4 regions of the Shinella sp. NM-101 genome follow, and region 1 is predicted to be linked to each of the others. Evidence: riboswitches for the same ligand, from Rfam matches in the RefSeq annotation. Region 1 holds a riboswitch; each other region holds the start of a gene.
What was found. Region 1 has a riboswitch for cobalamin ahead of L0976_RS09915 (TonB-dependent siderophore receptor). Riboswitches for the same ligand answer to the same signal wherever they lie in the genome.
Positions count from the first base shown of each region.

Region 2: it holds a riboswitch for cobalamin, as region 1 does, so the genes downstream of both, L0976_RS12230 (hypothetical protein) here and L0976_RS09915 (TonB-dependent siderophore receptor) in region 1, are expected to answer to the same signal.
Region 3: it holds a riboswitch for cobalamin, as region 1 does, so the genes downstream of both, L0976_RS18735 (hypothetical protein) here and L0976_RS09915 (TonB-dependent siderophore receptor) in region 1, are expected to answer to the same signal.
Region 4: it holds a riboswitch for cobalamin, as region 1 does, so the genes downstream of both, L0976_RS04685 (aromatic ring-hydroxylating dioxygenase subunit alpha) here and L0976_RS09915 (TonB-dependent siderophore receptor) in region 1, are expected to answer to the same signal.

Region 1 covers NZ_JACBFT010000004.1:108,486-115,543, forward strand. The annotation lists gene L0976_RS09895 (hypothetical protein) at 1-14, shown strand, start outside; gene L0976_RS09900 (ABC transporter ATP-binding protein) at 162-932, opposite strand; gene L0976_RS09905 (iron ABC transporter permease) at 929-1,930, opposite strand; gene L0976_RS09910 (ABC transporter substrate-binding protein) at 1,927-2,790, opposite strand; gene L0976_RS09915 (TonB-dependent siderophore receptor) at 2,805-4,739, opposite strand; cobalamin riboswitch at 4,891-5,100, opposite strand; gene L0976_RS09920 (hypothetical protein) at 5,341-5,553, shown strand; gene L0976_RS09925 (cold-shock protein) at 6,040-6,243, opposite strand; gene L0976_RS09930 (hypothetical protein) at 6,407-6,772, shown strand; gene L0976_RS09935 (DUF4112 domain-containing protein) at 6,953-7,058, shown strand, end outside.
Region 2 covers NZ_JACBFT010000005.1:172,242-179,299, forward strand. The annotation lists gene L0976_RS12225 (GH36-type glycosyl hydrolase domain-containing protein) at 1-3,069, opposite strand, end outside; cobalamin riboswitch at 3,475-3,694, shown strand; gene L0976_RS12230 (hypothetical protein) at 3,788-4,003, shown strand; gene metH (methionine synthase) at 4,087-7,058, shown strand, end outside.
Region 3 covers NZ_JACBFT010000010.1:72,958-80,015, forward strand. The annotation lists gene L0976_RS18705 (copper resistance protein CopC) at 1-133, opposite strand, end outside; gene L0976_RS18710 (YcnI family protein) at 191-721, opposite strand; gene L0976_RS18715 (hypothetical protein) at 964-1,323, opposite strand; gene L0976_RS18720 (hypothetical protein) at 1,419-2,027, opposite strand; gene L0976_RS18725 (CbtA family protein) at 2,086-2,838, opposite strand; gene L0976_RS18730 (CbtB-domain containing protein) at 2,848-3,057, opposite strand; cobalamin riboswitch at 3,109-3,171, opposite strand; gene L0976_RS18735 (hypothetical protein) at 3,263-4,345, opposite strand; cobalamin riboswitch at 4,505-4,704, opposite strand; gene L0976_RS18740 (acyl-CoA thioesterase) at 4,780-5,592, opposite strand; gene metE (5-methyltetrahydropteroyltriglutamate--homocysteine S-methyltransferase) at 5,589-7,058, opposite strand, start outside.
Region 4 covers NZ_JACBFT010000002.1:173,538-180,595, forward strand. The annotation lists gene L0976_RS04670 (L-threonylcarbamoyladenylate synthase) at 1-349, opposite strand, end outside; gene L0976_RS04675 (diguanylate cyclase domain-containing protein) at 501-1,565, shown strand; gene L0976_RS04680 (DUF6656 family protein) at 1,573-2,178, opposite strand; cobalamin riboswitch at 2,477-2,723, shown strand; gene L0976_RS04685 (aromatic ring-hydroxylating dioxygenase subunit alpha) at 2,831-4,075, shown strand; gene L0976_RS04690 (hybrid-cluster NAD(P)-dependent oxidoreductase) at 4,077-5,180, shown strand; gene lysS (lysine--tRNA ligase) at 5,375-6,871, opposite strand; gene gltX (glutamate--tRNA ligase) at 7,042-7,058, opposite strand, start outside.

The DNA of each region.
Region 1 (7,058 bases):
TGGTGCGGGCGTAAGCTCCAGCGCATTGGTCGGGCACGTCTGCCCGGCCTTCCGGACGTTGCAACAGGCGCTGCACGGCGCCTGTTGCTGCACGTCGCGTCTCAAGGAACGCCGCGCAATTTCGCAACCGGCAGCTCGTGCGCCCGGCAGCGCCTGTTGAACTATACGAGGTCGAGCGGCACGACGATCGGCTTTCCCGCGGCCTCGCCGAGATGGGCTTCCACGGCATAGACCGCGCGCAGCCGCTCCGGCGTCAAGACCGCGTTCGGCGGCCCATCGGCGACGATCACGCCCTTGTCGAGCAGGATCAGGCGGGAGCACCAGCGCGCGGCGAGGCTGAGATCGTGCAGCGAGGCGATGACGCCGCGGCCTTCGCCGGCAAGCTCCGCAAAGGTCTTCATCAGCATGATCTGGTGCGAGGGGTCGAGCCCGGCCGCCGGCTCGTCGGCCAGCAGCAGCGGCGCATCCTGGGCGAGCGCGCGCGCGATCAGCACCCTTGCCTTTTCGCCGCCGGAAAGTTCTGTCGCCGGGCGGGCGCGAAACCCGTCGACCTCCATGCGCCGCATGGCACGTTCGACAAGGTCCAGGTCCGCCTTGCCCGGCCGGGAGAAGGCCGGCCGGTGGGCATGGCGGCCGAGCGCCACGATCATCTCGACCGGAACGGGCCAGGCGATGTCGCGCTCCTGCGGCAGGTAGGCGGCATGGCGGGCGCGTTCGCGCGCACCCATCGCCGCGACGGCGCGGCCGTCGATCCCGACGTCGCCGCGATGCGGCGTGAAGCCGAGGATCGTCCGCAGCAGCGTCGATTTTCCCGCCCCGTTCGGCCCGATCAGGCCGACGAACTCTCCGGCGGCCAGATCGAATGAGATGTCCTTCAGGATTTGCCTGCCGCCCAGCGAGGCGCCGAGGGCCTTTACCGACAGCAGCGTCACAGCATCTGCCTCCGCGTCTTGTAGACCAGCCACAGGAAGAAGGGTGCGCCGACGAGGGCCGTCAGCACGCCGAGCTTGAGGTCGCGTTCGGGTGCGATGATGCGCACGAGCGTGTCGGCCGCCAGAAGCACGCAGGCCCCGCCGAGCGCGCTCGCCGGCAGGAGCCGCGCCGGGCGCGCGCCGACCAGCGGGCGAAGCATGTGCGGCACCACCAGCCCGACGAAGCCGATGACGCCCGCCACCGCGGTCGCCGCGCCGACGCTGGCGGCGGTGCCGAAGACCGCGAGAAACTGCACCCGCCGCATGTCGACGCCCATGCTGGCCGCCGCATCGCCGCCCAGCGTCAGCGCGTCGAGCGCCCGGCCGAGGCTCGCCAGCATCACCCAGCCCGCGACCATGAACGGACCGGCCAGCCACACATGGGTCATCGAGCGGTCGGAGAGCGAGCCCAGCATCCAGAACATGATTTCCAGCGCCGCGAAGGGATTGGGCGACAGGTTGAGCGCAAGCGCGGTCAGGGCGCTCGCCAGGCTCGAGACGGCGATGCCGGCGAGAATGACCGTAAGCGCGCCGCCGCTGAGGCCGACCATCGCCTGCACCACCAGCACGGCGGCGACCGCGCCCGCCAGCGCCGCAAGGGGCAGGCCGAGCGGGAACAGGGCGGAAAAGCCGGTATAGATGGCCAGCACCGCGCCCAGCGAGGCCGATGCGCTCACCCCGAGAAGCGCCGGCTCGGCCAGCGGGTTGCGCAGCCAGCCTTGCAGCGCCGCGCCCGACAGGCCGAGCGTGGCGCCGATCATCAGCCCCAGCAGCGCGCGCGGCAGCCGGATTTCCTGCATGACGAGGGCAATCGTATCGCCCTTGTCGGAAAGGAGCGCCCTGAGGCTGTCGCCGAAGGCGACCGCCGCCGGCCCGACCGTCAGCGACAGCAGGAAGAGAAGGAAGGTGAGAAATCCGAGCCCGGCGATCACCAGCCGGAAACGCGCCGTATCGCTCATGGCGTTTCGCTCCGTTCGCCGAGCGCTGCGCGCTGCAGCATGCGCGATGCCTCCAGCGTGAAGGGCGCGCCGCAGATCGTGTACTTGTCCGGAATGGCGATCGCCCGGTCGGAAAGTGCCCTGAAGGCGGGATGCGAGAAATTCGCCTTGGCCAGCGCCGGTGCGCTGTACTGGCTGTCGCCTTCCAGGATGATGTCGGGATTGGCGGAGATCAGCAGTTCCAGCGGCAGGCGCGTCATGCCCTTGAAGCCGAGCGTATCGCCGAGATTGACAAGGCCCGCGGCCTGCACGATCGCATCGGCCAGCGTGCCCGAACCCGACGTGTAGCTGTTGGCGTAGTAGATGGCGACGGTCTTGGCGGGCGGATGACGCGCGGCAAGGTCGGCAAGGCCCTTGTCCAGTTCCGCCACCAGCTCGCCGGCCCGCTGCTCGCGATGGAGCAGGCGGCCCATGCGCGTGAGGTTCTCGCGCACGTCGTCGAAGGACGCGGCGGGCGTGAACTGCTCGACCCTGAAGCCAAGCTCGCGAAGCAGGACGACCGTCGCCTTCGCGGTGTAGGTGCCGGCAAGCACGAGATCGGGCTGCATGAGGAAGATCTCCTCGGCCTGGCCGCTGTTGGGCCGGTATTGCGCGGCTTCCTCCACCATCACGGACGTTCCTTCCTCGCCGGCGAGGAAGGACACCGACCTGAGCTGTCCGGGCGCCGCCATCAGCATGGCGAGCTGATCGGTGCACAGGTTGATGGAGACGACCCGCTGCGGCGGCGGGTCGGCAGCGGCCGCAGCGGGGACAAAGGCAGGCATGAGCGCTGCGGTGGCCGCCATTGCGATCCTGCGGCATCGTGCGGAAGCAGCGGTCATGATGACAAGGCCTTTCAGAACGATCGGGTAAAGCTGAAATCGACGGACCGGCCCGGCGCCCTGTAGCCCTGCTTGGTCTGATACTGCTCGTCGAGGATGTTTGCCACCGAAAGCTTGAGGCGCGACTGTTCGTCGAGCGCATAGAGCGCCGTGAAGTCGGCCGTGATGTAGTGCGGAAGCCTGATGGTGTTGGCGGCATCCGCATAGCGCTCACCGCCATAGATGACGGCTGCCGACAGTTCGAGATCCTCCACGGGCGTGTAGGTGAGCCCCGCCATGCCCTTGAAGCGGTCGCCATAGGCGACATACCTGCCGTGGCTGCCCGGGCTCTTGTTCAGCGGTTCGCGGATGTCGAGGCCGAGATTGCCGCTCCACGCCTCGCTGAACCGGTGCGTCAGGGTGGCCTCGAAACCGGTTACCTGCACCTTTTCCACATTGTCCGGGTGCCAGGCGCCGAGGGGGTCGGCGGGATCGACCGGCGCCCAGTTGATCTGGTCTTCCACGCGCATGTGATAGACCGCCATGTCGAGGCCCGTATCGGCCGTGGCCTGCCACTTCAATCCCATCTCGTAGGAACGCGACGTTTCCGGCCGGAGGTCGGGATTGCCCGAGAGGTAGGGGTCCGGATAATAGAGGTCGTTGAAGGTCGGCGCGCGAAAGCCGGTGGCGTAGGATGCGCGCGCCACCAGGTCCGGCGTCAGTTCGTAGCTCGCGCCGATATTGTAGGTGGTGGCGCCGCCGAACTGTTCGTTGTGGTCGAAGCGCAGGCCGCTGTCGAACGTAAGGCCCCGATACTCGAACGAATACTGGCCGAAGACGGCGGCCAGGTCGCGCTTCGTCGCCGCGTAGGCGACGCCCGAGATGGACGAACTGTCGACCGAATCGCGATAGGCTTCGACCCCGCCCGCCAGAATGTGCTTCGCCTCGTCCGTCTCGAACGTCCTTTGCGTGGAGGCGAGGACGCCGTAGCGCAGCGTGTCGAAATCGTCGCCCCTGGTGGCCCGACCGAAATTCGAGGCATTGTCGAGCGCGCCCATCACTTCGACGGTCGACGACCAGCTATCGGAATGGTCGATGCGCGCGCCGATGCGGCCGGAAGCGTTGGCCGTGTCCGCCTCGTTCGCCGGCTGGCGGTCATACTGGTTGCGGCCGCGCGCATAGAGCCCGTCGGCATAGATACGCCCCCAATCGAAGTCCTTCGACAGCGAGGCGTTGAACGAGCCCAGCCGGAAACCGTCCTTGTCGGGTTCGTGTCCAAAGGTGGCGGGCAGGGTGAAATCGTAGCCCTCGGTGCCCAGCATCTGCGCGCCGAAGGCATAATCGATCCCATCGGCGCTCCGGCCCTGCACATTGCCCGAAACGTAGCCGCCCCACGGATGCAGCACGCCGACGATGGCCGTGCCGCAGCTTGTGCGGCCATCGGCACAGACGCCGCCCTGCCGGGTGACGATGTTGATGATGCCGCCGATGGCGTCGGCGCCGTATTGCGCGGAATGGCCGCCCTTGGCGATCTCGATGCGCTCGATCGAGGCAAGCGGGATCGCGGAGAGGTTGACGGTGCCGGCGGTCGCCGAACCGGCGCGCACGCCATTGACGAGGACCAGCGTCTGCGCCGCCGTGGCACCGCGCAGCGAGACGCTCGAATCGGCGCCCATGCCGCCGTTCGAGGTCACGGTGACGCCGGGATAGCTTCTGAGCAGGGATGCCAGGTCGGACGCGGCGGACCGCCGGATCTCTTCCTCGCTTACGACCGTCACGGAGGACGTCGAGCGCGCCAGGCTCGATTCGCGGCGCAGCGGCGTGGTGACCACGATGGCTTCGAGCTGCGTGGCCCCGCCTTCATCGGCGCCCGCTTCCTGGGCCATGCCCGTGCCGGCCATCCCCGTGAACGCCAATGCCAGCGCGCTCGTCGTCAAAAGGACCGTCTTCAAATCAACCCCCAGGCACATTCGGGCGCATCGCTGCGCCCCGGTTCGCTATAAACCGCGGTCCGACTGGCAAAGCTGAGGAGCAAGGAAAACTCCGACCGGCCCGTCCCGCACACGGCAACACATCGTGTCACCGCCACGGACGTCCGCGCCGGGGCACCCCTCGTGCCTGGCATGGGTGACTGGAAAGGGCAGGTCTCCTGACTTCCGTTTCTTCGTCTCTCTTCCGCCTTCCCGGCTGCGCAGGACGCATCCCAGTGGCAATTGGAAGAAGACTCGACGGTTACAGTTGCGGGGGCAGTCCCGGCTTCAGCCTCAAACCGGCTTCACCGTGTTCCCTTTTAATCCGCCTTGCGGCGGAGCCGTTTCCAGCGCGGACCCTAATCGTTGGGGGACAAGACCGTCAATCGATAAAAGCCGGGCGCGACGATACTCCGGATCGGTGTTTGTCGAAGCGCAAAGAGCGGCTCCATCCGTGCCGGTTTTGCGTGGCCGGCCGAGCGGATTTCGCCTCAGGCGATCCGATCCCCGCAGACAGGCCAAGCCTTCGTGCGGGCGCGCTGCTCGAACGGAACATTGGCGGGCCGGGATCGTTGACTGTCCTGAACCCGGAGTCCGACCAATGCCAGCGCTCGTACGCTACATGCTGAGTCGCCTCTGCATCGGCTTCGCGCTCGGCGCCGCAAGCACGGTGGCCGTCCTGCTGCTCGAACCGTCTGCATTCGGCGCGGCCCTCGGCCCCCTGGAAATCCTGCTCGTGATCTACAGCATCGGCGCCGCCTTCGCCCTCGGCTATCTCGCGACCGCGCTCGCCTGGGAGAAAACGGAGCGGTAACAATCGACGCCTCTGCCGGCAGCACGGTCCTTTCGGCGGTCATCGCAAAGGGCTGGAACTGTATTCAAGTCGACAGGCCCGCCACCCTGCCTCGCAGATCCTGGCAGTCCGCGCGATCGTTCGCGGAAGACGAACGGAAGGGGTGCGTCCGGCTGTCATGGCGGATGCCTTCGCTCGTTCATCGGGAGCGGCCGAACGCCGTGATCCCGGTGCAACGCCGAGTGATGGCGGGGTGACTGCTGTCGCCGCCCTGCCCGGATCAAAAGGCGTGCTCGTTCGTCCCGGCATGTGCGGGGCAGGCGAGTACACATTCTTTCCAGGCGCCGGCAATCTCGGCACGCCAAGAGACATGCGCCGGATGATCGAAGATCCGGCGCATGTCCGGCCAGGCCGCCGAAGGCGGGAGTGCGGGCCGTTTTCAGGCGCGCGCCATCCCGCCCTGCTAGGGCAGCCTTGTCGATTCGATGTCAGAGACTTTGACGGCCGTCAGATCGAGCGAACGTTTTCCGCCTTCGACTTGCCCGTCTTGCGGTCCTGGCCGATGTCGTAGCTCACCTTCGCGCCGTCGCGCAGCGGGCCGCCGGATTCGACCGCCGAGACATGGACGAAGACGTCCGATCCGCCGTTGTCGGGCGTGATGAAGCCGAACCCCTTGTCCTGATTAAAAAACTTTACTGTACCCGTTGCCATGTCGTCCTCGTGAGCTTCGCGCCGGCGGCGCCATCACCTTAGCTTATTCGTCATCTGCCGTTCCCGCAACAGGTGACCGTGCATGCGGAACAACCATCGCACAGACGGGTTCTTCATCCCGACTTCGGCAAGCGCCGACATCGTTCCAGGAGAGGTACACGTCATGACGGACATCCGGGCCAAGGGGTTCGACAGCCCCGCTCAACTGCGCGAGCATCTGGCCGAAATCGAGGACGAGAGCCCGGCGGAGGGGCCGGGCGAGACGAAAACGCCTTCCGCCGTCCAGCAGGTCGCGGACCTTCGCCGGGAGGTCGCCGATCTACGCGCCCGGCTGGCGACGATCCGCAGGCAGGCGGAAGGGATGGATGCGCCGCCCTCCCGGGGCGAGCTGCACCCCTGGCTCAGGATCGCCGCGACGGCCGCGACGACCTATCTCCTCGGGCGGCTCGTGCAACGTCTTCGCCTCGGCGCGCCGGGCGCGGCCGCCGTGCCGATGATCGCCTCGCAGCTCGACCGAAGGATCTGGTAGGCGGAACAGTGGGGGGCCGGAGGGAGCGAGGCCGACAAGCCCGACCTGCGAGAAGGAAGCGCCTCCCGATCATCTGCGAAGCGGGCGCATGGCGTTGGTCGGCAGGCGATCGAGCCGCCCGGCAAGCAAAAGTTGCGGCAGGACCTTTCAACCGCTGGGCGCCGGGACCACATCAGGAGAATGAACAGGTCCAGCATACCCATCGAGCATCTGGCGCGCCTCCGGCGGATCCGCGGCTTGGCGCGGCTGATGGACACGGCGCTGCGCATTCCCGGCACGCGCGTGT
Region 2 (7,058 bases), on a different contig from region 1:
ATTGTCCGGCGGCAGGAAATGCTGCTCGGCGGTGACGAACTCCTCGAAGTAGCGCCATGTGCGCCGGGCGAACTTGCGCAGCTCGGCCGAGACGTGGTCGGACACGACGAGCTGGTCCTCGGTCTCGGCCGTCTGGCTGACATACCAGGCGATGACGGGCGAAAGCATCCAGACGAGGGCGAAGGGAACGCCGATGAAGGGCAGGCCCGTCTTCGAGACCATGGCGAGCGCCACGGAGAGAACGGCCAGCGCCGGGGCCTGCCACATCGACTTGTAATGGGCGAGGATGCCGCCGCGCGCCGCGCTGTCGGCCTGCGCGGCCGTGCGCCATTCCAGCATCAGCCGGCGGCTGACGAAGGTGCGGTAGAGCGAGCGCACGATCGCATCGGCCATCAGCGCCGCCGAATGGGCGATGAAGGCGATGCGCAGGGCCACCTGCGCATTGGCCGCGCGGATGTCGGAGAAGACGCGGTGGACATGGGCGCGCGCCACGATGTCGTTGCGGCGCGGCATGATGCCGGAGATCAGCGACAGCGTCGGGGCGACGAAGAGCAGGAAGATCAGCACGAGCTGCCAGACGAGCGCCTGGCGCGGCTCCATGTAGTACCAGCCCATGACGGAGGCGACGAGCCAGCCGATCGGGATGAGGCTGCGGCGCAGGTTGTCGTACATCTTCCAGCGGCCGAGCATGGAAATGCCGCTCGACGGGCTGAAGAGATAGGGCAGGAGCTGCCAGTCGCCGCGTGCCCAGCGATGCTGGCGCGACGTCTCGACGCCGTAGCGGGTCGGGAAGTCCTCGACGAGTTCGAGGTCCGTCACCAGCGCGCAGCGGGCGAGCGAGCCTTCGAGCAGGTCGTGGCTGAGCACCGCGTTCTCGCCGATCCGCCCCTTCACCGCCGCCTCGAAGGCGTCGACATGGTAGAGGCCCTTGCCGGTGAAGGTGCCCTCGCCCACGAGGTCCTGGTAGACGTCGGAAACCGTGAAGACATAGGGATCGATGCCGCGGTCGGCGGAGAAGATGCGCTGGAAGGTGGACGCCTCCTTGCCCGTCGTCAGCGACGGCGTGACGCGCGGCTGGAGGATGGCGTAGCCGGCGACGACCTCGCCCGTCGCCTCGTCGATGACGGGGCGGTTGATCGGATGGTGCATCTTGCCGACGAGCTTGGTCACCGCGTCGCGCATCAGGCGCGTGTCGGAATCGAGCGTCATGACGTATTTGACGCCCGCCGGCACGACATTGGCGCCCGGCAGGAAGGTCGTGTCGCCGTCGCCGCGCAGGAGCAGGTTCAGCTCGTGCAGCTTGCCGCGCTTGCGCTCCCAGCCCATCCACACGCCTTCCGACGGATTGTAGAGGCGGCGGCGGTGCAGGAGGTAGAAGCGCATGCGCCCGTCATAGGCATAGCGGGCGGAAAGCGCGGCGATCTCGCGCTTGGCATAGTCGAGGACCTCGAGGTCGGCGGGCGTCTCCTCGGACGGGCTGTCGGCCCAGTCGCTGATGAGGGCGAAATAGATCTCGCCGCGCGGATTGGCGAGGTAATGGACCTCGAGGTTGCGCACGAGCTCGTCGACATGGTCGCGCTTGGAAATGAGACAGGGCACCACGAGAAGCGTGCGCGCATCCTCGGGAATGCCGTCCTTGAATTCATAGCCGACGAGCCGGGACGGCGTGACGAAGAACGTCACCAGCGTGTTGAAGAGGCCCGTCGCACCTTCCGAGGCCGGCAGCGCGAAGAGGACGAGCATGATCAGCCATGCGCCGTTCGGAATGTCGAGCTGGTCGAGGAAATAATAGACCGCGACCATCGCAAGCAGCGTCAGGGCGATGTTCGGGCCGGCAATGGCGAACCAGTCCAGCTTGCGGGTGAGGCGCACGATGCGCTGGACGAGCGAGGGGCGGTAGCCGATGCGCCTTTCGAGGAGCTTGCGCTTCTTGCCGACGAGGAAGGCGCCGACATTGGCCTCGTAGTCCGGGTCGTCGGCATGGGCGGCGGCGTCTTCCGCCGTCATGGCAAGCGCCGTCTCGGTGACCTCGAGCTCGGTCTTGCCGGACCGGCGTGCGAAGCGCTCGATCGTGTTGCGGTACTTGTTGCGCGAGCCGAAATCGAGGTCGCTGTAGTCCGAACGCTGGCGCAGCGCCTCGTCGAGGCGGCTGACGCTCTCGAACCAGACAGGCCATTCCGTGTCGTCCACCGTGCGCAGGCTCTTGATGAGCGAGCTCATCGTGACATTGCCCGAGGAAAGGCGGTTGTTCTCCGCCACGATCAGCTCTTCCAGGTCGCTGCCGCGGCTCTCGATCTTGCGCTCCAGCCACTGGAGCACCGCGCCGGAGGCCTGCAGGCCGTCGCGCAGGCGGTAGAGGAGCTGGATGACGAAGGTGTTGTCCTCGACGAAGCTCTCCATCGAGCGCAGATACGCGATGCCCTTCTCCGGATCGTTGAGGCGGATCAGCTCGTCGGCCACCTCGTTCGCCTTGAAGCGCATCTTGCGCGAGCGCTCGACGCGGCTGGAAATGCGCCGGAGGTTTTCCAGCAGCACGAAGCGGACGAAGGAGGGCAGCGCCCACAATTCGCCGATCTTCAGCGCGTCGACCTTCTGGAAGCCCTGGACGAAGGCCGTCAGGCTCTCCTCGGAGATGCTGCTGTGCGTATGGGCGACATAGAGCCAGGCGAGCGCCAAGGTGCGCGGGATCGCCTGTCCGTCGACCTCCATGGTCGGAAGCTGGCGCAGGAAGCGCCGGGGGAAGTCGCGCCGGACCTCCTGGATCGCCTCCTCGATGACGTAGTAGTTGTCGAGCAGCCATTCGGCGGCGGGGGTGATCTGCGCGCCGGCCTCCACGTCCTTGGCCGTCGCCTGGTAGACGCGGAAGATCTCCTTCTCGTTCTCCTTGTGCCGGGGGCGGAACTCGAAGGGCTGGTAGCCCGGCAGGGACACGGTCCTGTCGTGCGCGAGCGCCTCGCCGCATGCGGCGAGCTCCTCCAGCGTCAGATAGGTGGCGCGGATCGAATCGTTGTAGTCGATCTGCTTTGCGTCGGCATCGCGCGGGGCTTGCGGCGTATTTTGAAGGGGCATGTTTCTGATTCTGGATCCGGCCATGTTGAGCCATCCGGCGGCGGCCTTGGCGCCGGAGGGTTTTTCGCGGACAGGCTTCTTCTCGGCGCCGCGGTCAGCCATGACACCGGACCGCGCCCTCATGGCGCCTCACGGATCGATATGGCTCAAGCGACACGCTGATGGGCATCCTGGCCGCGTGGTGCATGAAAACGGCATTTTTTAGCCGTAAGGACAGAGACTTGCAACATGTCAACAGGACCGGACGGCGCAGCATGAAGCCCTCATCTGCGGTTTTGGTGAATCGCCCCTCCCCGACGGGGCGAGCCTGAACAGGATGCAGGCGGAAGCGGAAATGCGCGGGGACAACAAAAGTTCCCGGCCTCTCTCGATAAGGCACGCCATTGACTTGGCCGGCCCGTGGCGCCAGTCTGCCGGCGTCAGGGTCTTCCGAGTCGAAAACGGCCGGAGGCTAAGAGGGAAGCCGGTGCGATGCTCCGAAAGGAGCGCCAAGGCCGGCGCTGCCCCCGCAACTGTGAACGGCGAGCTGCTGTCGATCGATGCCACTGGCGCGAAAGCACCGGGAAGGCGCGGCAGAAGCGACGACCCGCAAGCCAGGAGACCTGCCCCGACAGTTCGTAACGTCCATGGGCGGGGTGTCCCAAGGGTGCGCTTGCTCGCCGTCGGCGAATTCCAGCAGCGTGCGTCCGGCCATCCCCCAATTCCGATTGGGGAAGAAATGTCTCTATTCATCGAAAACCAGCCTTCCGGCAACGGGAAGCCGGAATCCGTCTTCATCTCCTGGCTGCTCTGGCAGCCGCGCGGCGCGGACCTCGCGGTCGAGGCGCTGAAGGAGGTGCAGAAGCTTTCCCGCTATGAAAACCCCGATCCGGACATCGCACGGCTCAAGGCCCTGTTCGCCTCGCTCGCCGGCGCGAACGGGCCGCTGCACTAGGTCAATCGCATAAAGACATATTGACATAAAGATACGTTTATGTGAATTCCGGCGTGATATGTTGCGCACCGGAGGGCTTCGCCATGGCCAATTCTCACCTGGATACCCTGTTCGGCCCCGAACTGCCGAAACGGGACGGAAGCGAGATCCGCGCCGCCCTCGAAGCCGCCGCCCGCCAGCGTATCCTCGTGCTCGACGGCGCGATGGGCACGGAAATCCAGACGCTGAAGCTGGTGGAGGAGGATTTCCGGGGAACACGCTTCGGCGACTGCGCCTGCCACCAGCAGGGCAACAACGACCTGCTGACGCTGACCCAGCCGGGCGCGATCGAGGACATCCACTACCGCTATGCGCTCGCCGGCGCCGACATCCTCGAGACCAACACCTTCTCCTCCACGTCGATCGCCCAGGCCGACTACGGCATGGAGGACATGGTCTATGAGCTGAACCGCGACGGCGCGCGCCTTGCCCGCCGCGCCGGCCTGAGGGCGCAGGAGAAGGACGGCAGGCGCCGCTTCGTCGCCGGCGCGCTCGGCCCGACCAACCGCACCGCCTCCATCTCGCCCGACGTCAACAATCCCGGCTACCGTGCCGTCACCTTCGACGACCTGAGGCTCGCCTATGCCGATCAGGTGCGCGGCCTCGTCGACGGCGGCGCCGACATCATCCTCATCGAGACGATCTTCGACACGCTGAACGCCAAGGCCGCGATCTTCGCCACGCGCGAAGTGTTCGAGGAAAAGGGCATCGAGCTGCCGATCATGATCTCGGGCACGATCACCGACCTGTCCGGCCGCACGCTCTCCGGCCAGACGCCCGAGGCCTTCTGGAACTCGGTGCGCCATGCCGCCCCCTTCTCCATCGGCCTCAACTGCGCGCTCGGCGCCAATGCGATGCGCGCCCATCTCGCCGAAATCGCCTCCGTCGCGCAGACCTTCGTCTGCGCCTACCCGAATGCCGGCCTGCCGAACGCCTTCGGCCAGTATGACGAGAGCCCCGAGGAGATGGCCGCGCAGATCGAGGGCTTCATGCGCGACGGCCTCGTCAACGTGGTTGGCGGCTGCTGCGGCTCGACGCCGGACCACATCCGCGCCATCGCCGGGGCCGCAGCCCGCCACAGGCCGCGCGAAATCCCCGACATTCCCCGCCACATGCGCCTTTCCGGCCTCGAACCCTTCACGCTGACCGAGGCCATCCCCTTCGTGAACGTCGGCGAGCGCACCAACGTCACCGGCTCGGCGAAATTCCGCAAGCTGATCACGGCCGGCGACTACGCGGCCGCGCTCGACGTCGCGCGCGACCAGGTAGCGAACGGCGCGCAGATCATCGACATCAACATGGACGAGGGCCTCATCGATTCCGCCAAGGCGATGACGGAATATCTCAACCTCATTGCCGCCGAGCCCGACATTGCCCGCGTGCCCGTCATGATCGATTCGTCGAAATGGGAGGTGATAGAGGCGGGCCTGAAATGCGTGCAGGGCAAGCCGCTGGTCAACTCGATCTCGCTGAAGGAGGGCGAGGAGGCCTTCCTGCACCACGCGAAGCTCGTGCGCGCCTATGGCGCCGCCGTCGTCGTCATGGCCTTCGACGAGAAAGGCCAGGCCGATACGAAGGTGCGCAAGGTGGAGATCTGCACCCGCGCCTACAAGCTCCTGACCGAGGTCGCCGGCCTTGCCCCCGAGGACATCGTCTTCGACCCCAATATCTTCGCCGTCGCCACCGGCATCGAGGAGCACGACAATTACGGCGTCGACTTCATCGAGGCGACTGCCGAGATCACCGCGAGCCTGCCCCACGTCCACATCTCCGGCGGCGTCTCCAACCTCTCCTTCTCCTTCCGCGGCAACGAGCCGGTGCGTGAGGCGATGCACGCCGTGTTCCTCTACCACGCCATCCAGGCGGGCATGGACATGGGCATCGTGAACGCCGGCCAGCTCGCCGTCTACGATACGATCGAGCCCGAGCTGCGCGAGGCCTGTGAGGACGTGGTGCTGAACCGCGCGCCGAAAGCCGGCGGCACCGCCACCGAGCGCATGCTTGACATCGCCGAGCGCTTCAAGGGCGCGGCCGGCAAGGAAGCGAAGGAACGGGACCTTGCCTGGCGCGACTGGCCGGTGGAGAAGCGGCTGGAACACGCGCTCGTCAACGGCATCACCGAATTCGTGGAGATCGACACGGAGGAGGCGCGGCAGAATGCCGAGCGCCCGCTGCACGTCATCGAAGGCCCGCTGATGGCCGGCATGAACGTCGTCGGCGACCTCTTCGGCGCGGGCAAGATGTTCCTCCCGCAGGTCGTGAAATCGGCCCGCGTGATGAAGCAGGCCGTCGCCGTGCTGCTGCCCTACATGGAGGCGGAAAAGCGCGCCAACGGCGGCAGCGGGGAACGCGAGAGCGCCGGCAAGATCCTGATGGCGACCGTCAAGGGCGACGTGCACGACATCGGCAAGAACATCGTCGGCGTCGTGCTCGCCTGCAACAATTACGAGATCATCGACCTCGGCGTGATGGTGCCGGCGACGAAGATCCTCGAGACGGCAAAGGCGGAGAAGGTCGACATCATCGGCCTTTCCGGCCTCATCACCCCCTCGCTCGACGAGATGGTGCATGTCGCCGCCGAGATGGAGCGCGAGGGTTTCGACATCCCCCTCCTCATCGGCGGGGCGACGACGAGCCGCGTGCATACGGCGGTGAAGATCCACCCGCGCTACGAGCGTGGCCAGACCGTCTACGTCACGGACGCGAGCCGCGCCGTCGGCGTCGTCGGCAGCCTGCTGTCGGCGGAGATGAAGCCCGGCTATGTCGAGACGCTGAAGGCGGAATACCGCAAGGTGGCCGATGCCCATGCGCGCAGCGAAGCGGAAAAGCAGCGCCTTCCCCTCGCCCGGGCCCGGGAAAATGCCTTCCGGGCCGACTGGTCGGCCTATGAACCGAAGACACCGTCCTTCCTCGGCACCCGCGTCTTCCAGGATTGGGACCTTGCCGAGCTTGCCCGCTACATCGACTGGACGCCCTTCTTCCAGACCTGGGAACTGAAGGGCGTCTATCCGAAGAT
Region 3 (7,058 bases), on a different contig from region 1:
CGAGTACGGACTGGTCCGAGGGTACCGCTGCCGTCAGCGAGGCGTGCGCCATGGCGGCGACGGCAAGGCAACACCATACAATGCCCGCAAGCAGCGCCAGAACACCCGACCGGCCGAGACTGGATTTTCGCACGAGCACCTCCGAACCCTTGAAAAAGGCCGGCGCCGCAGGGGCGCCGGCCTGCACGGCTCAATGGCCGCCGGCGGCTTCCAGCAGTTTGACGCCCGGAGCCGGCAGTTCGAGGTCATCCACGGACTGGCCGGCCGCGGGGATTTCGATCCACCGCTCGGCAAGGCCGTCTGCGCATTCCTGCACGACCGGGAAATAAAGCGTCTCGCCGGCCTTCAGGTCCTTCGTCAGGTAAACGCGCAGGACGAATTCGTCGTATTCGTCGTCGCCGAGGCTTCCGCCGCTCCAGACGATTTCCTTCACGCCCTCGCTGGTCGGCGTGCCGTAATAATCGTAGGACTTGGCGTAGGCGCCCTTGATCTTCTCAAGCGTCCATCCGGCCTTCGGCTGCGGCTTCACCGCGATGACGCCTTCCGGCACCTGCACGCGAAGAACATTGGTGGCCTTGCCTTCGCAACCGTGCGGCACCTGCAGGATGGCGCGGTAGCTCCCGCCGACCGGCGCCTCCTTCAACTGCAGCGAGACATGCGCAAAGGCAGTCGAGGTGCCGAGCGCGAGGACGGCGATGGCGGTAAGGGTACGTTTCAACATGTCATTCTCCACTATGCCGGTCATCCTGCCGGCGAAATCCGGGAATTGGTCGTGAACTTTGCGGGAGATCGCGAGGCATCGCCGCCGGGTCGACGGCATGACGGATCGGCGCCGGCCGCGTGCGCAGCACGAGGCACTGACTTGCGCGGAAGGGCCTGCCTGGCTCCCTCCTCCGGTCTGCGAGCATCGTCGCGCCGGATTCAATCCATCATGCAAAGTCGGGGCGGGCGAAGGCCCGGCAATCAGGCGGCGACGGGCGGCGCTCGCGGATTGCCCGGAAGATCGTCCAGGACAGACCGGATCTGGTCCGCATACCGCACGCGCACGCGCGGCAACGGCTGGACAAGCGGGGTGAAGAGGATCGCGACAGCCCTGTCCGTCGGGACGAAGGCAAATGACATGCTGCACGCCAGCGTGCAGCATTCCGGCATCAGCGCGTGATCCTTGCCCGGCGCAGAGGCCGGCTCGTGCCCTTCCATGCCCGCGATGCAAAGCGGGTTTCCGAAGGCGTCGAGCATGGGCGAAGCCGCGCCGGCCGCCATGGCGAACGGGCCGAGAAGGCTTTGAAACGCCATGAGGATGGCGACGGCTACCGCCACCATTCCATACCTGCCGTGTTGCCGCCGTTTCGTCATCGAACCCTCTCGCCGCAACTCTTATCAATCGGCCGACAGCGTGAACAGGCCCTTCCCCTCGCCTAATTGTCGCATCGCCCCGCCCCGGCACGACGGCTTTTCCGCCGCAGGACCGCGAAGGCGAGCATAACGGGAACGGGCGAGAGGGCCGCCGCCAGGGTGGGACCGTGATCCGCCACCTTTTCCCAATGGGGCGTGACGAACCCGCCCGTATGGAAGGGCTCGGCGGAATATTCGCACTGGATCAGGCTGCTGCCGCGGCGCACCATCTCGACGTCGACGGTGGAGATCATCTCGCCCGCAGCGGCCTCAACACTCGGCATGTCCCTCATATGCAGCAGCAGCATCCGCGCGGCGGAGAGATAGGCATGGGAGCATTCGTTGAAGGGGCTCGCTTCATCGGCGATCGCACGCGGAGCCAGCCCCCACAGGCAGTAATAGTTCTGAATGCGGGCATAGTTCCGAAGCTTGCGGAAGACAGGGTCCGATTCCCTCGCCCGGTCGGCGAGACGGAGAATGGGGCCATAGTATTCGTCGAGCACCAGCAGGGCGCCGTGCGACAGGCTCGGAATGGCAAGGCCGGTGGCGTTGTAGGATGCGGCACGGCTGCCGTGCGCCTCGGCCTGGCCGGCCGCCAGGGCAAGGCCGATGAGGAGGAAGAGCAAACGCAACGCGGTTCTCCTGCCGCAAGGGGAATGCCGCCCGACGGCGGCACTCCATCTCGCCGCGTCAGATTCCCGCGGGAACCGCGCGATAGTTGCCCGAGCGCCGGAGGCTCCTCTCGGCCAGATAGCCGAAGACGAGGGAGAGAACCGTCCAGAGCGTGAGTTGCAGCCCGATCGTCGCCAGACGGAAATCGTAGAGCGCCGTCGCCGGGAAGTTCTCCGGTACCTCGTTGATACCGGGAAGCAGCCGGAAGACGATCGCCAGGAACACGACATAGGCGATGCCGGCGACGATCGCGCCGTTCCAGCGGCCGAGGTGCTCGCCGAGGCGGCGGGCGAAGGCGACGGCGAGCGCCAGCGCGAAGATCGAGGCGGCGAGCGTCACGAAGAACAGCCCGGTTCGCACGCCGATCGTCTCGGGATCGCCCACGGCGGGCGGGTTCGGCGGGTACTTCAGGTCCGGAACCGCGACGAGCGCCACGAAGGTGGCGGCGCCGAGCACCAGCGCCAGGGCGCGGGGGCTCAGTCGGCCGACGCGGCCATAGAGACCGGCGAAGACGAGCGAGAAGATGCCGCCCATCGCCACGCTGTAGGTGACGACGCCGGTGAAGAGGCCGAGGCCGGCCTGGGTTTCACGGCTGACGGCTTCCGGCTCCTCGGCCGCGCCGTCCGCCGGTGCCTCGGCCGCCGCCATCAGCTCTTCGAACGCGATCGCCCGATCGACCTGGGGCTCGCCGTAGACGCGCGCGAAACCGAACGCGACAAGGCCCGCGACGAGGCCTGCTATCATGCCTCTCAGCAAAAGATGACCAGTCATGTCCGTTCCTCAGTGGCAGGGGAAGCCGAGCAGATGCCGGCCGTCGTGCACGAATTCGTGGACTTCGAGGCCGGACAGGACGCGCGCGGCGCCCTCTTCCGTGCTGACGAAATAAAGGGCGAGCAGCATCAGCAGGCCGCCGAAAAGCGCCCACGGAAACAACTGGCTTGCGGGAATGGGTGTGACTGTGGTGCCGTGACTCAAGGTAATGTCGGACATGGATCCCTCTCTGAATGCGCGTTCGCTATGGGCCGATATTCATGCACCCGAGGTCTGGCTTTCGCAGGATGCGATTACAGTGGCGCGACCGCTCCAGAATTTCACTGGCTTCCCGAGGTGGTGCGCCTATCTATCAACGGCGTTTCCGGCGTGTCAACGCGGCGGGGCGACCGCCGCTTGTTCTTTTACGGCACTCTCGACGGTTTCAGCCGGTCGCCGCCAGCGCCAGGCCGGTTTCGGCCGCTTCGAGGACCCCGTGGCCGGGCGCGTCGTCGTCCATCGCCGCAGCATCCGCCGTGCCGTCGAGCGCGTTGCGCCACCTGGAGACCAGTTCGAGATAGGAGCCGCCGCCGAACCGCTCGGCGAGCCTGTATTGCTGGCGCAGCGTGATGCGCACCGTGGCCCGGCTGAAGCGGTCGGACGGCGTCGGGAACTGGTCCGGTTCCAGGCGCCTTGCGAGCCCGTCGAGCACCGCCTTGCGCACGATGGGCAGGTCCGGGCGGGCGAAGCGCTCGAAGAGCGCCTGGAACCGGGCATGATCCTCGATGTCGAAATTCCGATCGCGCCCCATGCCGTCCATGACGGGATTGGCGGGGTGAAGATAGCCGAGCGGCATGTGGTATCGCGGGATCGGCGTGTTGGCCGAATGGGTGCGACGCGATTTCAGCAGTTGCGGAAGAAGATGCGTGTGCGGCCCCGCGGGCGAGACGCCGCCCGTATCCGGCCCGCCGATCTTCTGGAACACCTCGATGCGGCCGATCCGGGTCAGCGCGACGCGGTGCGGATGCGCCTTCAGCACGGCCGCGGCCGCCGGGTTTCCGGTCTCGAACAGGCTGCGCCCGGCACCGGCGCGCAGGATCGCCAGCAGCGCCGGATCGCCGGTGCGAATGCAGAAATCGCACTGCGGAAGGTTGAGGCCGACGTCGAAGAGAATCGCCCGCCTGTCCGCCGGGCGCACCGCGTCCCCGTCCGGGCCTAGCTCGGTCAGGACCTTGCGCCGCTTCATCGCTGCATCCTTTTCCGGCAGGCACAGCGCGATACCATGGCTCCAGCGGTGCGGCCGGGGGCTGAGGGCCTCATAGGCGACAGGAACGATCTGCTCGACCACCTCGGAATCGAGCCGGATGGCGCCCCGCGGGGTGGCGCGCACCAGCATGGCCGGGGCATCGGCTTCCAGATATTCCCCCTTGTCCTGATGGAACTCGGCGACCGCGCCGAAGGAGCCCATGCTCCACCCTGCCCTCTGGTCCACGAGGTGGCTCTTCAAGACGTCCCAGAGATCTGCCATGTGCTTGTCCTTCATCGTGGCCGCCGCGCCGGTTGCCGTGTCGCAAATGCGAATCGGCGGGTGGCTTGCGAAATGGTTCCGGACGAGGATGGAAAGGGGAAGGAACGGGGCGGCCCCGAGAGGGAACGCCGTTCGCCTCCCGATCGCCCACCGCAATCGGCCGAGTCATCAATTCATGGCTGGTTTCCGGGCTTCGGAACCGTCCTGAAGGACGCTCTCGACGCCTTCCCGGCCGGAGCCAGTGGCATTCGTCGAGATTTTGTTCCGCTACCGTTGCGGGGGCAGCACCGGCCTTGGACCGGTTTCCCAATTATCCATCCCGACCAGGCCGGGATGGCACCCTGAATGCATCCAGCAAACCACCCGGCGGGCAAAAGGACCATCGGGAATGCGACATCCGCGGTGCCCGTAACGACACAGGCGAAAAGCCCCGCCTATGCCGGACCGCCATCGTGGCGGACAACCGGAACCGGGCGGTCCCTTTCATCGACCGCGACCATGACGAAGCGGCCGGTCGCGGTCAGGGCGCGGCTTCCGCTCATCAGGTCCTCCGACCAGAGCTCGACCGCCACGGTCATCGAGCTGCGCCCGACGCGCACCACCGTCGCGACCGTGTCGACGATCGATCCCACGGCCACCGGCGCACGGAAATCGACCCGCTCGGACGCGGCGAGCACCGTGATTTTCCGGCCGTGCCGCGTGGCGGCGATGAAGGCCGCCTTGGTCATGGCGGCAAGCGCCTCGCCGCCGAACATGCGGCCGAAGCTGTTCGCCTGGTCGGCAAAGACGATGTCGCTCGCGCGCAGGCCGGGAGCCAACTCCTCATACGCCGCGGAAAGGGGCGGCAGATGCCAGTCCGGCGCCTTGCCTTCGGGAACGGCCACCATGCTGAAGCTGCCGCGGGTGCACAGCCGCCGTTCGCCGCTGACGAGGCCTTCGGCGATCATCTCCACCTCCACCGTCATGGACTTGCGTCCGACGCGCGTCACGCGCGCCAGGAACTCGACCAGTTCCCCGACGCGGGCCGGCGCCTGGAAATCGACGCGGTCGCAGGACGCCGTCACGAAGGGGACGCGCCCATGGCGGGTCGCGGCGATGAAGGCGATGCGGTCCATCAGCGCGAGCCCCGCCCCGCCGAAAAGCGTGCCGTGGTGGTTGGTGTCGCCGGGAAAGACGAGGTCCAGCAGGCGGCTCGACGGCGCCGGGATTTCTCCCGGCGCCGCGAAGGTCTGTTCGCCCGCGCTCACTGCGCTACCTTGCGCAGTTCGCCGGCCGCGGCCACCATGTTGACGAGCGCCGGCCGGACCTCGTCCCACTTGCGGGTCTTCAGGCCGCAATCGGGATTGACCCAGAGCTGGCGATCGTGAAGGCGCTTGCGGGCGAGCGACAGGAGGCCGGTCATCTCACCCACGTCGGGCACGCGCGGCGAGTGGATGTCGTAGACGCCGGGACCGATCTCATTCGGATAGTCGAAATCGCGGAACGCATCGAGCAGTTCCATCTTCGAGCGCGACGTCTCGATGGAGATGACGTCGGCATCCATGGCGGCGATGGCCGAGATGATGTCGTTGAACTCCGAGTAGCACATGTGGGTGTGGATCTGCGTTACGTCCGCGACACCGCTGGCGCACAGGCGGAAGCATTCGACCGCCCAGCCGAGGTAGTGCTGCCAGTCCCGGTGGCGGAGCGGCAGGCCCTCGCGCAGCGCCGCCTCGTCGATCTGGATCATCTTAGCGCCGGCCTTTTCAAGGTCGACCACCTCGTCGCGGATGGCGAGCGCGATCTGCCGGCAGGTCTCGCTGCGCGGAATGTCGTCGCGAACGAACGACCAGTTGAGGATCGTCACCGGGCCGGTCAGCATGCCCTTGACCGGCTTTCCGGTCAGCGACTGCGCATATTGCCACCAGCGCACCGTCATCGGGTTCGGCCGCGAGACGTCGCCGAAGATGATCGGCGGGCGGACATAGCGCGAACCGTAGCTCTGCACCCAGGCATGCTGCGTGAAGGCGAAGCCCGCGAGCTGCTCGCCGAAATACTGCACCATGTCGTTGCGCTCGAATTCGCCGTGCACCAGCACGTCGAGGCCGATCTCCTCCTGCCAGCGGATCGCCGCTTCCGTTTCCTTCTGCAGGAACGCCTCGTAGTCCTTGTAGCTGAGCGCGCCCTTGGCATGGGCGGAACGGGCCTTGCGGACGTCGCCCGTCTGCGGGAAGGAGCCGATCGTCGTCGTCGGGAAGAGCGGCAGCCGGATCGCCGCCGCCTGGACCTTGCGGCGCGTTTCGAATGCGCTGCCGCGCGCCTTCATGCCCTCGTCGATGCCGGCGATGCGGCCCTGGACGAGCGGGTCGGTCACCTTCAGCGAGGCGGCGCGGGCGGCGATGGCCCTCGATGCACCATCGACAGCCTGCCTCACCGCGTCCTCCCCTTCGGCGAGCCCCCTGCCGATCGCCGAAAGCTCGCCCAGCTTCTGCGTGGCAAAGGAAAGCCAGGACTTGAGGTCCGCATCGAGCGCCGTTTCCAGTTCGAGGTCGATCGGCACATGCAGCAGCGGGCATGAGGCGGCAACCTCGACCGCACCCGCGGCGCGCGCGGAAACGACCGGCGCCAGCCGGCCAAGGATCGCCGCAAGGTCCGCCTTCCAGATGTTGCGCCCGTCGATGACGCCGAGCGACAGGACCCGATCGGCCCCCATCGCCTTTGCGACGGGTTCGAG
Region 4 (7,058 bases), on a different contig from region 1:
TGTCGAGGCCGGCGCGTGCCAGCGGATGGATGGGACTTTCCGGTCGGATCGGCACGATCAGCGTCAGCGGGCCGGGCCAGAAGGCCTCGGCGATCCGGCGCGACAGCGGGTCGAAGACCGCGTGCCTTTCCGCCATGGCAAGATCGGCCATGTGGCAGATCAGCGGATTGAAGCGCGGCCGGCCCTTCATTTCATAGATGCGGGTTATGGCCAGCGGATCGGTGGCGTCGGCGGCAAGGCCGTAGACCGTCTCGGTGGGAATGGCGACGGGCACGCCGCGCGCGAGCGTCTCCACGGCGCGTGCCAGCGCGGCCTCGCCATCCGTCCGGGTATCCACGATATCCGCCATGTCGTCCTTCCGTCTTTCTGCTTCCTTTACAGGGCTTTGGCCGTGGCTGCCAAGACCGCGCGGTTGCCTAAAATTCGAGCGACCGGGTTAGAGGGGCCGAAAGAGCCGCCTGTTATACGGGGGCCAACAGTCCCGCACGCAGGTCCCCATCATGACTCACAGAAAATCCTCGAAAACCGACATCGCCTTGCGGATCGCGATGGCGATGAAGCAGATGGGCATTGACGGCCTGCCGCGCAATTACGAACTGGTCTACGAGGCCTATGCCGGCAGCAATCCGGATCTCGTGCGCGACTTCATCGCGCTCGGCAAATACAAGTCGCAGGCCGCCCTCGACGAACTCGGCCGCAAATACCTGCCCCACCAGCACGAGGCGAGCGTGCTGCAGCGTTCGGCGGGCGCGCTCAGCAGCGAGATGAGCAACTTCATGCACCTGCTCAGCCAGGAGCGCTCCTCGCTCAACGACTACGGCCGCCTGATCGGCGAGGCCTCGCAGGTCATCCGCGATGCCGGACGCCTTGGCGAAGGCGCGCTCGGCAGCTCGCTCGAGGCGCTGCAGCGGGCGACCGAGCAGCGCGTCAACCATGCGGCGGAAATGGCGGAGAAGGTCGCGGCGCAGACCGCCGCCATGGAAAGCATCCAGAAGGAGATGGTGGAGTTCGAGGCGACGAAGTTCATCGACCCGCCGACCAGGCTCGGCAACCGCCGCGCCTTCAACAAGGCGCTCGCCCGCGTCTACGCCAATCCGCAGATGCCGCTGCTGTGCGGCGTGGCGATTGCGGAGGTCGATGCCGAGCGGCGGTTCTCGCCCGGCCAGATCGAGGCGCTGTCGGACCATCTCGTCACCTTCTATGGCGGCCTCATCCGCCAGGCCTTCCCGGCGCAGGACCTTGCCGTGCGCTTCGACGGCCTGCGTTTCGGTTTCCTGTTCAACACCGCGGACGAGGGCGAGGTAACGCGCCTTGTCGATCTCCTGCGCGCGGCCTTCCAGGCGGTGCCGCTGCGTGATCCGCGCACCGGCCGCAATCTCGGCAATCTCACGCTTTCCACCGGCGTGTGCATGACGGACCGGGCCGACAGCGCGCTCGACCTTTCGTCCGCCTGCGAACGGGCGCTGGCGGAGGCGAAGGCGGCGGGGGGCGACCAGATCGTCGTCTACGGCCGCGGCGACGAGGTGCCGGCCGGCAAGGAGTGGATGCTCTACAAGGCTTCGTGAGCCCGCGTCAGAGCGCCTCGATGGCCCTGCGCAGGGTTTCGTTGCGCGCACCGAGCATCAGCACGTTCTTCATGGCGAGCTTCGGGTCGTCCGTGCGGAAGATGACGCCGTTGCCGCGCACCGTCCGGTCGATCGTCAGGCGCCCTTCATCTTCCGCCGGCGCGATGGCGACGGCGAAATACATGCGTCCCGGCTTTTGCGAAATGCCGGCGAAGAACTGTTCCCCGTCGCCGATCTCGGCGAGGAAATTGGCCATGTAGAAGGCCCATTGCACATTGTCGAACTCCGCAAAGCGCGAATTGGCAACCGTGATGTGGCAGTAGCCGAGATGCGGCGTCCCGGCGAGCGTGCGGTGGAAGATCAGCTTCGGGAACTGGATCGAACGGTGGAAGCCGTTGATGCGCTCGTGGGTGACGTTGCCCGCCCGCTCCAGCTTGCGGCCCGTCCGCTCGGCCACCTCCTGGTAGCTGAGATAGCGCTTCTCGTTCGGGCTCCAGCTAAAATTGCGCTCGATGCGGCCGGTGCGCAGGAATTCCGTATGAACGGCGGAGCGCGGCGGGTTCGCGCGCTTGAACGCCACGGCGTCGTAGTATCGGAATTTCGTCTGCTGCACGCTTCGACACCCCGTCCTCGCGCCCGGATTGCCGGAAAGCTTATGAAAACGTCGTTAAGCATTCCTTTCCGTGCGGCTGCCTTCTTTTGCGCGTCACAATCATGGTCGCAATATGACAAGAGACTGATCGCGGATGCGGGCGTGCCGAAAGAATGGGCGGCCTGCCGTGAAAATCGGCATATGTAGTTGAGTTAAGTGGAGAAAACCGGATTCTATCTGTGCTCCATGCTCCGTCTTGACTGTCGTCAAATCAGAATGGCATGTCGTTTTCCGACATGCCGCGCCGCCGCGCTTGCGGTTAGATGGAGACACTCAAGGTGCTGCCCCCGCAGGGGGGTGGAGAATTGGGAAGCCGGTTGAAGTCCGGCGCTGCCCCCGCAACGGTGTTGGAGCAAGGTGCAGCAGCGGCCACTGGACGGGAGGTCTGGGAAGGCGTTGCACCGGTCAGGCAAGGCACGACCCTCGAAGCCGTCCGGCTTCGAAAAGGGAACGGCCCGGCAGGACGCTCCTCAGCCCGGAAACCAGCCTGGAGAAACGATCGTGACTGGCTGCGGCGGGCGGCCGGGAAGCGTGCAGCCCGTGCGGTCTTCCGCCCGGATGCCGTCTCCTCCCGTGCGCCTCGGCCCAAATCTGGATTAGTTGAGGATCCGCCATGGACATCAGCAGCGACGTGCTCCGCAAGCTCAAGAACCGGCGCGAGGGCTACAGCCTCGAGCAGGCCTTCTATATCGACCCCGACCACTACAAGCTCGACCTCGAGACGATCTGGTATCGCGACTGGCTGTTCATCGGCCATGACTGCGAGATCCCGAAGGCCGGCAACTTCTTCACCGTGCAGGTCGGCGATTATCCCGTCGTCATCACCCGCGACCGTTCGGGCACCGTCCGCGCGCTGCACAATTCCTGCCGCCATCGCGGTTCGCGCGTGTGCACGCAGCACAAGGGCACCTCGGCCAAGCTCGTCTGTCCCTACCACCAGTGGACCTACGAGCTCGACGGCTCTCTGCTCTTTGCCCGCCACATGGCGGCGGATTTCGACAAGACGCAGCACAGCTTGAAGCAGATCCACTGCGAGACCGTCGGCGGCTACATCTTCATCTGCCTCGCCGACGAGGCGCCCGACTTTTCCGCCTTCCGTTCGACGGCTGAGCCTTATCTCGCCCGCCACCGCCTCGGAGAGACGAAGGTCGCCTTCGAGAGCACGATCATCGAGAAGGGCAACTGGAAGCTCGTCTGGGAGAACAACCGCGAGTGCTACCACTGCGCCGCAAACCACCCGGAGCTCTGCCGCACCTATCCGGAAGCGCCGAGCGCGACCGGCGTGCAAGGGGCGAAGGACGATCCGGTCATCGCCGCGCATTGGGCGAAGTGCGAGGCCGCGGGCCTGCCGAGCGAATTCCGCATCTCGCCGACCGGCCAGTTCCGCGCTGCCCGCATGCCGCTCATCCAGGATGCGGAGAGCTACACCATGTCCGGCGCGCGCGCGGTGCAGCGCCCGCTCTCCAACGACATGCTGGAAAGCCATGTCGGCACGCTGCTGCTCTTCCACTATCCGACGACGTGGAACCACGTCCTCGCCGACCACGCCATCACCTTCCGCGTGCTGCCGCTCGGCCCGGAACTGACGCAGGTCACGACGAAGTGGCTCGTCAACAAGGATGCGGTCGAGGGCGTCGACTACCGTCTCGACGAACTCACCCATGTCTGGACCGAGACCAACGACCAGGACCGCCGGATCGTCGAGGAAAATGCCTTCGGCATCCGCTCGCCCGCCTACCAGCCCGGCCCCTATTCGGCCGAGGACGAGGGCGGCGTCATGCAGTTCGTCGAATGGTACTCGAACTTCATGATCGAGCGGCTCGACGGCGCCAAGAAGCCGCTTACCAAGGTCGCGTGACATGACGGTCGTCAGCCATTTCCACCATTTCGACGAACTCAATCCCTGGCACGACCGCCACAACCTGCTGGAGTGCATCGCCGTCACCGTGGAAACGGCTGATGTGATGACCTTCACCTTCAGCTCCGACCAGAAGAACTGGTTCCGGTATCTGCCGGGCCAGTTCGTCACGCTGGAGCTGCCGGTGTCGGAGGACGATCCGGTCATGCGCACCTACACGCTGTCCTCCTCGCCATCGCGCCCGTTCTCGGTCGCGGTGACGGTGAAGGCGCAGAAGAACTCCATCGGCACGCGCTGGATGTTCGACAACCTGCGCCCCGGCATGAAGCTGAAGGCCTTCGGGCCGCTCGGCGACTTCTCCTTCGTGCGTTATCCCGCGGAGAAGTATCTCTTCATCTCCGCCGGCTCGGGCGTCACGCCGATGATGTCGATGACGCGCTGGATGGCCGATTGCGCGCCGCAGTCCGACGTCGCCTTCGTCACCTGCGCGCGCAAGCCGGAGGACCTGCTGTTCAAGGGCGAGCTCGAATGTCTTGCCGCCCAGATGCCGAACCTTGCGCTCGGCTTCGTCGTCGAGGGCCACAATCCGCGCGACGGCTGGCATGGCCTTCGCGGCCGCATCGACGCGGCGCGCCTTTCGCTGCTCGCCCCGGATTTCCGGGACCGCACCGTCTTCTGCTGCGGTCCGGAACCGTTCATGCGCGGTGTGCGCGACATGCTGAAGGTCTGCGGCTTCAACATGGACCGCTATCACGAGGAGAGCTTCCAGCCGTCGAGCGCCCCCGCGCCGGAGGAAATCGCCATACGTGCCGGCGCCGGCGAGCAGGAGGTCGATGCCGATGCCGTCGCGACCGTCAGCTTCACCATGGCCGGCAAGGAGGGCAAGTGCCCGCCCGGCCAGACGATCCTGCAGACGGCCCGCGCGGCCGGCGTGCGCATCGGCGCGGCCTGCGAGGGCGGGCTTTGCGGCACCTGCCGGGTGATGAAGGTCTCTGGCGAGGTGGAGATGCGCCACAATGGCGGCATCCTCGACGACGAGATCGCGGAAGGCTACATCCTCGCCTGCTGCTCGCGGCCCATCGGGGATGTCTCCATCGAGGCGTAAGGCAAGGAAAAGCCCCCGTCATCTTGGATGATGGGGGCTTCGATGTTTGCTCGACGGCTACCTCCGCACGCGCGTCACCCTCGGGTTTGACCCCGAGCATCCAAGCCACGGTGAGGCTGTGGGGATGGATGGTCGGGTCGAGCCGGACCACGACGGAGGGGAAGCGGTGCTTCCTGCCACCGCAACGAAGCGTGTCAGTCCGCCTTCGCCCGGCGTGCCGGGAAGAGGATGACGTCGCGGATCGACGGGGCGTTCGTCAAGAGCATGATCAGGCGGTCGACGCCGATGCCGAGGCCGCCTGCGGGCGGCATGCCCTGGTCGATGGCGTCGAGGAATTCGTCATCGAGCTGCTTGGCCTTCTCGCCGCGGGCATGGGCCTGTTCGAGCTGCTCGACCATGCGGGCGCGCTGCTCTTCCGGGTCGTTGAGCTCGGAGAAAGCGTTGCCGAGTTCCCAGGTGTTGCAATAGGTCTCGAAACGCTCGACGAGGCGCGGCTCGCCCGGCACTTCCTTGGCGAAGGGCGAGATGTCCTTCGGGAAATGCGTGACGTGGCTCGGCTGGATCAGCGTCGGCTCGACCTTCTCCTCGAAGATGAAGGCAAGGCATTCGCCCCAGGTCCAGTCCTTCTCGATCTCGAAGCCGGCGGCCTTGGCGGCGGCGCGGGCTTCCTCGTCGCTCTTCATGGCGAGGAAGTCGAGGCCGGTTGCTTCCTTGACGGCATCGGGCATCGGCACGCGCCTGAACGGGCCCTTGAAGGAAAGTTCCTTGTCGCCATAGGCAAATTCGGTCGAGCCGTGGATCTTCACCGCAAGCTCGGCGAAGAGGCGTTCCACGAGGTCCATGATGTCCTCGTAGTCGGCATAGGCCCAGTAGCATTCCATCATCGTGAATTCGGGATTGTGCCGCGTCGACACGCCCTCGTTGCGGAAGTTGCGGTTGATCTCGAACACCTTGTCGGTGAGCCCGGAGACCAGCGTGCGCTTGAGGAACAATTCCGGCGCGATGCGCAGGTACATGTCGAGCTTCAGCGTGTTGTGGTGCGTCTTGAAGGGCTCGGCCGTCGCGCCGCCATAGACCGAATGCAGCATGGGCGTCTCGACTTCCATGAAGCCGTCGTTCTCCATGAAGCGGCGGATGCCGGAGACGATCTTCGAGCGCTGCTGGAAGCGAAGCTTGGATTCCTCGTTGGTCATGATGTCGAGATGGCGCTTGCGGTAGCGGATCTCGACATCGGCAACGCCGTGCCACTTTTCCGGCATCGGCAGCAGGGTCTTCGTCAGCATGACAATCTGCTGCGCGTTGATCGTGAGTTCCCCGCGCTTGGTGCGGCGGACGATCCCGGTCACGCCGATGATGTCGCCGATATCGATCATCGGCAGCAGGGCGCGCGCCTCTTCCGGCGTCGTGTCCTTATGGGAGAAGATCTGGATCTTGCCCGAGGCGTCATGGATATCCATGAACATGCCCGAATTGCGCGAGGAATAGACGCGGCCGGCGACGGTCACGATGTCGCCGCTCTCCGTGTCGGGTTCCAGGCCCTCGTATTTTTCCGCAAGCTCCGCATTGGTCATCGTACGGTGGAAATGCGCCGGATAGACCTCGCCGAGCGTCTCGCGGAGCTGGCCGAGCTTCTGGCGGCGGACTTCCGTCGGGTCGGAGGAAAGGGCGGTGTCTGTCTTCGTGTCGGTCATCTTTTCGAACCCTGTTGCGGCTTTCGCCGCGCAATTAATTGCAAACTGGTGCCTGCTGCCCCCTCACCCTGGCCTTCTCCCCGAGGGGAGGGGACCGGAGTGTGTTGCGGGCGCCGCATTCCCTTCTCCCCGCGGGGAGAAGGTGCCGGCAGGCGGATGAGGGGACCCCCTTACTTTCCGCTGCCCA